Regions from separate parts of the Desemzia sp. FAM 23989 genome, predicted to be linked through region 2. Evidence: a T-box and tRNA genes for the amino acid it is inferred to sense, from the RefSeq annotation. Region 2 holds a T-box; the other holds one or more tRNA genes.

Region 1 (4,210 bases), on a different contig from region 2:
AAGGCCGCAAAGAGGGCTTTCTGTTTATTTTTGGGCATAGTTGTACTAGCCATAACGACATCTCTCCTTAAAATGGATGCTCTCTGACATCCTTTATTTTAGTTCTCACACAGTATAGCCATAATTTTTCATTCTGGCAAGTATAAATTTTCCGTTGACAACCCCTGTTCAGTTCGCTAAGATTAGAACCAATGAAATACAAAAGATTTCCTTAATTGAGTCCTGTGAGGCTGAAAGGAAGTGCGGAAAAGCTACGCTCTCTTTGCGCTCCTATGCCCATCTACAGGCTAGGAGCGCTTTTTTTGCTGGGAGACTTCCAGCTTCAGCTGGTTTAGTCGAACAGTACAAGATTGAGCGTAAGCGAGAGGTTGTTCATAAAATTTTATCTTTTTTGCAAAATTGCTAGGCCTCGCAGCTCTACTACAACAGCATATGAAGTGTCATATGTAGCTACTTTACTGGAAGAACAAACCGAAACCAAACCGACATGGAGGATAAACAAATGATGACCAAACCTATTATTGCTTTAGATGTGCCGTCTAAAGCAGAAGCAATGTCTTTTCTAGAGTCTTTCGAACAAGAATCCTTATTTTTAAAAGTTGGGATGGAATTGTATTACAGTGAAGGTCCAAGTTTGATACGTGACTTAAAGGATAAAGGCCATCAAATCTTTTTGGACCTAAAATTGCATGATATCCCCAATACTGTTTATCGAGCGATGAAAGTTTTGGCAACTTTAGAAGTGGATATGGTAAATGTACACGCAGCTGGTGGAAAAGAGATGATGGAAGCGGCCATGAGAGGGTTGGAAGAAGGAACCAAAAAAGGGAGTAATCGTCCATTACTGATTGCTGTAACTCAGCTGACTTCTACTACAGAAGAAGCAATGCAAAACGAACAACTGATTGGACATTCGTTAGAAGAAAGTGTCACTCAATATGCCAAATTGGCTTATCAAGCGGGATTGGATGGAGTAGTGTGTTCAGCACTAGAAGCTCGCATGATTCATGAAGCGACTGGTCAAGGATTTTTATGTGTGACTCCCGGCATTAGACCTGCAGGAGCTGACATTGGAGATCAAAAACGTGTAGCTACGCCTGAGTTAGCGTTAAAAGAAGGAGCTACTCATATTGTTGTGGGACGTCCGATTGCACAATCTGAAAACCCAGTAATAGCTTATAAAAATATCACCAACCAATGGAATGGGGAGAAATAAGATGAATCAAGAGACTAAATTTGCAGATTTATTATTGGAATGTGAGGCAGTCAGTTTGAGCCCGAAAGTACCTTTTACTTGGGCGAGCGGTATCAAAAGTCCAATCTACTGCGATAATCGTATTACGATGAGTTACCCATCAGTGCGAAAAGAAATCGCTAAAGGGTTAGCCGATTTGATGCGACAATTTTATCCAGATGGGGAAGTGATTGCTGGAACGGCTACAGCTGGGATTCCTCATGCTGCTTGGTTGGCGGAAGAATTAGATTTGCCGATGATTTATGTCCGTGGTAAAGCTAAAGACCATGGCAAACAAAATCAAATCGAAGGCCGCCTTCAAAGTGGACAAAAAGTGGTTTGTATTGAAGATTTGATTTCCACAGGTGGAAGTGTCATTGATGCTGCATTAGCCATTCAACAAGCTGGCGGAGAAGTTTTAGGATGTGCAGCAATATTCAGCTATCAACTTCCTGCAGCGAAAGAAAATTTCGAAAAAGCTGGATTTGAGATACACACACTTTCAAACTATACGACTTTAATCGAACAAGCTGTAGAAAAAGGCACTATTGACTCGGAAGAAAAGCAGTTGTTAGAAGAATGGCGTAAAAATCCTTCTCAATGGGGAAAATAAAGTGATTCAGTTTATATTGAGTGATGTTAAATAATTTTTTCTAAATATCGCAATAAAAACCAGCTTTACAATTTTTTGAAATATTGTTAAAATTGGTTGTGTTGCGATAAGCGGCTGTGGCGGAATGGTAGACGCGCTGCCTTGAGGGGGCAGTCAACAATTGTTGGTGGAAGTTCGACTCTTCTCAGCCGCATAAAAATTTTATAAGACTATTCAGTAAAGGGTAACTAGCTGAATGGTCTTTTTTTGTACGAATTTAAGTATACCGCTTTCATATATGGATAGAATAAATTGAATACTTATCTGCCTTTTTAATAGATATAAAAGGATTTTTAATCTGAAAATCGGTAAAACACGAACATCTTATGCATATCATTTTATAAAAATCTAAATTAATGGTATGGTGCATTCTGTAACAAAAAATAGTTTATTGGAGGCAATTGAAGTGAAAATTATTGTTGTAGGAACATCTCATGCTGGTTATGAGTCAATTCAAACGTTGTTGAAAGAACAGCCAGATGCTGAATTGCATTTGTACGAACGTGGAGACACAGCTTCATTCTTATCTTGTGGGATTCAAAGTTACTTAGAAGGAGTAGCCGATTCGCTAGATAGCCTACATTATGCAACAGAAGGTTCTTATATCGAACAAAAAGTAAATGTTCATATGAATAGTGATGTTGTGGGAATCGATCCACAAGCTAAAACAATTACTGTAAAAACAAGTGATGGAGAAACAGAAGAGAGTTATGACAAATTGATCATTTCTCCAGGAGCCATGCCGGTTAGAATTCCTATTCCAGGTGTTGATTTAGATAATATCTATTATGTACGGGGCCGTAACTGGGCTGAAAAAGTTAAAACACGTATGGGCCAATCTAAAAAGGCCGTTGTTGTAGGTGGAGGATACATTGGTATCGAGGTGGCTGAAGCATTTGCTAAAGCTGGTATCAAAACTACGGTTATCGATTCTTTAGATCGAGTGTTAAACACTTATTTAGATAAAGAATTCGTAGATGTATTGAATGAGAATATGCAAGAAAATGGATTGACTGTCCGTACAAGTGAAATGGTTAAAGAAGTCATTGGAGAAAACGGAACAGTAACTAAAGTCGTTACAGATAAAGGCGAATACGAAGCAGACACCGTTATTATGGCTGTTGGGGTTCGTCCTAATACGAAATGGCTTCAAGGCATTGTTGAGTTGAACCAAGATGGAACTGTAGCAATCGATGAGTACTTAGAAACTTCTGAAAAAGACATCTTTGCAATGGGAGATGCTACTAAAATCCCGTTTGCTCCAAATCATGGATCTAAACTGATTGCTCTAGCTTCAAATGCTCGTCGCCAGGGAGTTATTGCAGCTAAGAACATTTTAGATAAAAAAATTAAAATGCCTGAAGTATCTGGAACATCTGGATTAACATTGTTCGACTACAAATTAGCTTCTACAGGTGTGAAAGACATCGATCAAGATTCTATTGATGCTGAAGTAGAAAGTACTTTTGTAGTAGAAAATATTCGTCCTACATTTATTGATGACGAAAAAGTGATGATGAAGATTCATTTCGAAAAAGAAAGCCACCGCATTGTCGGTGCTCAATTGATGTCAACATATGATGTGACAGCTTCAATCAATGTGATTTCTGTAGCTATTTCATCCGGTTGGACACTAGAACAATTAGCGTTTGCCGACTTCTTCTTCCAACCAGGATTCAACCGTCCATGGAACTATTTGAATGTTCTCGCTCAAAAAGCTTTGGATGGTAACTTTGATGGGGAAAAGCTATAAAATAAGATAACTCCCTCAAAAAATTAAGTAAAAAAGAAAAAAGTATCACGCTGCTGTTGATAGGTAGCGTGATACTTTTTTGTATCTAGAATTGTTCCATTTCAAAAGACAGCTCGCTCATTTAAATAACCTTTAAGATGGATGGCATTTTTCCATAAATAAGCAGTATACAAAACCGCAATGATTGTAGTAACGACAACTACTTCTATTCGAGTTGAACCTACATTAGAAATACTCGCCAAAAAATTGTAAAGAATGTGCGCTAGAATGCAGACTTTTAAATTGCGCGAAGAAATCATGACTACCATAAACAAAAAGCCGACTACAAAGGCGTTCATAATTTGAAGAGATGTTTCGTAGCCTGTCATCTGGGTAGCAACAAGACTGATGATATGACCGAAAGCAAAAGTTGAACTAATGAAGAGAACAACCGTTAAATGTTTCCACTTACGGCTTAAAGCATTGAACATTAATCCACGGAAAATGACTTCTTCCATAAAGCTTACTGCTGTATAAAGACCTAAGAGCGCTAGAACATCAAGTAAAGGCAGTGATGTTTGAAAACCATAAA
Region 2 (4,210 bases):
TTTCACTCCATGCAATAGAAGCATCTAACGGTCCCATAAACATTTCGTAAACACGTAATGTATCTGCTCCATATTGTTCTACCACATCATCAGGGTTGACTACATTCCCTTTTGATTTAGACATTTTCTCATTGTTCTCTCCTAGGATCATTCCTTGGTTGAACAATTTTTGATACGGTTCTTTTGTTGGAACGACACCGATATCGTATAAGAATTTATGCCAGAAGCGTGCATACAATAGATGCAATACAGCATGTTCTGCCCCGCCGATATAAATGTCTACCGGCAACCATTCTTTTAATTTTTCAGGGTCCGCTAATTGTTCTGAATTGTGGGGGTCAATGTAACGCAAATGATACCATGAACTACCTGCCCATTGCGGCATCGTATTTGTGTCACGTTTCCCTTTTTTACCGGTTTCTGGATCAACTACGTTTACCCAATCAGTGATATTTGCAAGCGGAGATTCACCAGTACCACTAGGTTTGATTTCATTAGTTACTGGCAGCAACAATGGCAATTCTTCTTCTGGGACAGTAGTGGTCGTACCATCTTCCCAATGAATAACAGGAATAGGTTCTCCCCAATAACGTTGTCGAGCGAACAACCAGTCGCGTAAACGATAAGTCGTTTCTTTTTTGCCGATTTCTTTTTCTTCCAACCAACTATTCATTTTTTCGATAGCAGCTTCTTTTCCAAGTCCATCCAAAAATTCTGAATTGATATGAGTCCCATCCTCAGTGAAAGCTTCTTTTGTGATGTCTCCACCTTCAAGTACAGGGATGATCTCTAAATCAAATTTAGTCGCAAATTCCCAGTCACGTTGATCATGAGCTGGAACAGCCATGATAGCTCCCGTTCCATATGAAGCCAGTACATAATCTGCGATCCAGATAGGCATTTCTTTCCCGTTTACCGGGTTGATTGCATAAGCTCCAGTAAAGACTCCTGATTTGTCTTTATTCAAATCTGTACGGTCTAAATCGCTTTTCAGACTACTCTCTTTTATGTAGGCTTCAACAGCTGCTTTTTGTTCTGGTGTAGTGATTTTTTCAACCAAATCAGACTCAGGAGCTAAAACAGCATACGTCGCCCCAAAAAGTGTATCTGGTCTTGTCGTGAACACAGTAAATTCTTCACTAGATTCTTTCACGCTAAACGTTACATTGGCCCCTACCGATTTACCGATCCAATTGCGTTGCATATCTTTGATATTTTCTGGCCAATCTACTAATTCTAAATCTTCTAGCAAACGATCTGCATAAGCTGTGATTTTCAGCATCCATTGTTTCATTGGCTTACGGTAAACAGGATGTCCTCCGCGTTCACTTTTGCCATCAATGACTTCTTCATTAGCCAAAACTGTTCCTAAAGCAGGACACCAGTTTACAGCTACTTCTGCTTCATAAGCCAAACCTTTTTCATATAATTTCGTAAAGATCCATTGAGTCCATTTGTAATACTCTGGATCAGTAGTGTTGATCTCACGGTCCCAGTCCAAACTGAATCCTAGAGAATTGATTTGACGTTTAAACGTTTGAATGTTTTCAGCTGTAAATTCAGCCGGATCATTTCCTGTATCCAGTGCGTATTGTTCTGCTGGCAGACCAAAGGCATCCCAGCCCATAGGATGCAACACGTTGTACCCTTGAGCACGTTTCATTCGAGAAAGAATATCCGTTGCAGTATAGCCTTCTGGATGTCCTACGTGCAGTCCTGAACCTGATGGATATGGGAACATGTCCATTGCGTAAAACTTATCTTTTTCAGGATCTTCTATTACGCGGAAAGATTTATTTGTATCCCAATATTGTTGCCATTTCTTTTCAATGGTTTTGTGATTAAAACTCATTCCTAATTACCTCTTTTCTTAATATTAGTGTAAAAAAAATCGCCCTAAAAATACAAAGGCATTTATTCCTTGTATTCTTAGGACGAACTCAATTTTATAGTCGTGGTACCACCTAAATTTACTGCAATAATCTCTTGCAATCTCATCTTATCCTTAACGCGGATGAAACGTCTCTGCCTACTTGAAAGTCTTTCTCAGCAAAGCAACTCCTAAGGCGAGTTCAAAATGTATCTCTGCGCATTTTCACCAACCATGCGCTCTCTAAAAAAGAGCCATTCCTACTGATCCTTATCACTGTCTTTTGATTATTGATTTCATTTTAACAAATTCTAGTTCTAGATTCAATTAAAGATTTAAAAACTTTTCTCTAAGCGAACAAGAGAGCAGGAGTAAAAAAACTCAGTGCACACTTTAAAGCTTATTATCGATAAGTTACTTTTATATTTATCTAATGGCAAAAAAAATTGATACTAAAAACAGTTATTTTTTCTTCTTCCCTATTGCTTTATAAGCACCTTTGATAACCTCAAAAAAGCTCAATGAGTGTACCATGTAATCGGGGTCAACGTATTCGCGTATCGCACGAAGAACTTTTTTAGGGTCTTTTGAAGAAAAAGTAAACGTACCCGATTTTTTCGTCTCGATCGCATAACGCGGGATCCATCTGCCTTTAAACATGACTGAAGCAATCACAAGATTTACCTCTTCCCAAGGAATTTGAATAAATTTGTGCGGATCCCGCGTATTATAAAATTCAAATCCTCTATCACCGATCATGATTTTCCCATAATCTGTTAGTCCCGTAAAAGCGGTGGCATCGATCACCAAATCCACTTTTGTGTTAATTGATTCAACCATTCAAACCGCTCCATTTCATTTATCGTCTTACAGTCATTATACGTTTCTTCATTCAAATAAACCACAAAAAAAACGACTGAGACAAAAATCCCAGCCGCTCTTTTTACGATCCACTATTCATTTACAGAATTGAATCGACTGATGTTTCTTTCAGTTATTATAGTAGTCCGATCAAGTGTCCGCCGATACCAACTACGAATAAACCTAAGATGATAACAATTGGGCTAACATTTTTCTTCAATAACCACATACAGAATAATGTTAACAATAACGGTGCCAATCCTGGAATCAATTGGTCTAAGTTATCTTGTAACGTGGTCACTTTAGTAGGAGAAAGAGCCATACCTGAATTTACTTGTTCAAAGGCTTGACGCATTCCTTCTCCACCTGCAGGTAGCTGATCCCATTCAATAAATGCTCCGTCCTCCAATTGTACTTCGGAGATAACGGGTTTGAAACCAATCGATACCCATCGTTGTACTAATGCTGCCAGTACAAACATCCCTAAAATAGATGCACCTTTAGTAATATCTTGCAATAAACCACCAGAAAGGTCTTCTGTGATTTTAGAACCGGCTTTGTAACCGAATTCTTGTGTGTACCACATGAAGCCCCAACGAATCAAATTCCAAGCTACAAAGAATAAGATTGGTCCAAGAATATTTCCTCCCATTGCTAATGAAGCTCCTAGAGCTCCTAACATTGGACGTACAGTAAACCAGAACACCGGGTCACCAACACCGGCCAAAGGACCCATCATACCAACTTTAACCCCTTGGATAGCTACATCATCAACAGGAACGCCATTCGCACGTTCTTCTTCAAGAGCTAAAGTAACACCAAGAATTGGTGAAGCGATATATGGGTGAGTATTAAAGAATTCTAAGTGACGTTTCAATGCTGCTGAGCGGTCCTCTTTAGATTTGTACAATTTTTTAATGGCTGGAATCATTGAAAATGCCCAACCGCCGTTTTGCATACGTTCATAGTTCCAAGAACCTTGGATAAATGTTGAACGCCATGCCACAGCTAAGCGATCTTTTTTAGATAAAGTAATTTTTTCTTCCATGTCAATTTCTCCTCCTTCAGGATTAATAATCGTTTAAGATATCGCCAAGCGGATCACCAGTATTGTTTCCGCCGTTACTTGAAGAACCACCCATTTTAGAAAGGTTCAAGTAAATAAGAGCGATAGCAACTCCGATTGCTCCTAGAGCGATCAATGTCAATTCAGAAACGGCTGCTACTACGAAACCAAGAACAAAGAATGGCCATACTTCTTTAGATGACATCATGTTGATAACTAGTGCATAACCAACAGCAACAACCATTCCACCACCGATAGCCATACCATCTGTCAACCATGCAGGCATTGATTCTAAGAATCCTTGAACTGTTGTTGCCGGGATAAATAATAGCGCTGCAGCTGGGATAGCGATACGGACACCTTGCATACAGATTGCTAAAATTTGTAAGATTTCAATTTTTCTGAAATCTCCT

What was found. A T-box is a leader RNA that pairs with one kind of tRNA and senses whether it is charged. The one in region 2 lies ahead of leuS (leucine--tRNA ligase), so its partner is inferred to be a tRNA-Leu.
Region 1: it encodes a tRNA-Leu, which carries the amino acid that the T-box ahead of leuS (leucine--tRNA ligase) is inferred to sense. The anticodon was not compared.

What each region holds. Positions count from the first base shown of each region.
Region 1 covers NZ_JBGQQT010000011.1:71,102-75,311, reverse strand. Annotated here, with positions in the region: gene ACEN36_RS07930 (MFS transporter) at 1-53, opposite strand, end outside; gene pyrF (orotidine-5'-phosphate decarboxylase) at 503-1,216, shown strand; gene pyrE (orotate phosphoribosyltransferase) at 1,218-1,847, shown strand; tRNA gene ACEN36_RS07915 (tRNA-Leu) at 1,958-2,040, shown strand; gene ACEN36_RS07910 (FAD-dependent oxidoreductase) at 2,293-3,639, shown strand; gene ACEN36_RS07905 (CPBP family intramembrane glutamic endopeptidase) at 3,741-4,210, opposite strand, start outside.
Region 2 covers NZ_JBGQQT010000006.1:89,242-93,451, forward strand. Annotated here, with positions in the region: gene leuS (leucine--tRNA ligase) at 1-1,852, opposite strand, end outside; T-box leader at 1,928-2,156, opposite strand; gene ACEN36_RS05365 (DUF956 family protein) at 2,333-2,710, opposite strand; gene ACEN36_RS05370 (PTS system mannose/fructose/sorbose family transporter subunit IID) at 2,868-3,779, opposite strand; gene ACEN36_RS05375 (PTS mannose/fructose/sorbose transporter subunit IIC) at 3,802-4,210, opposite strand, start outside.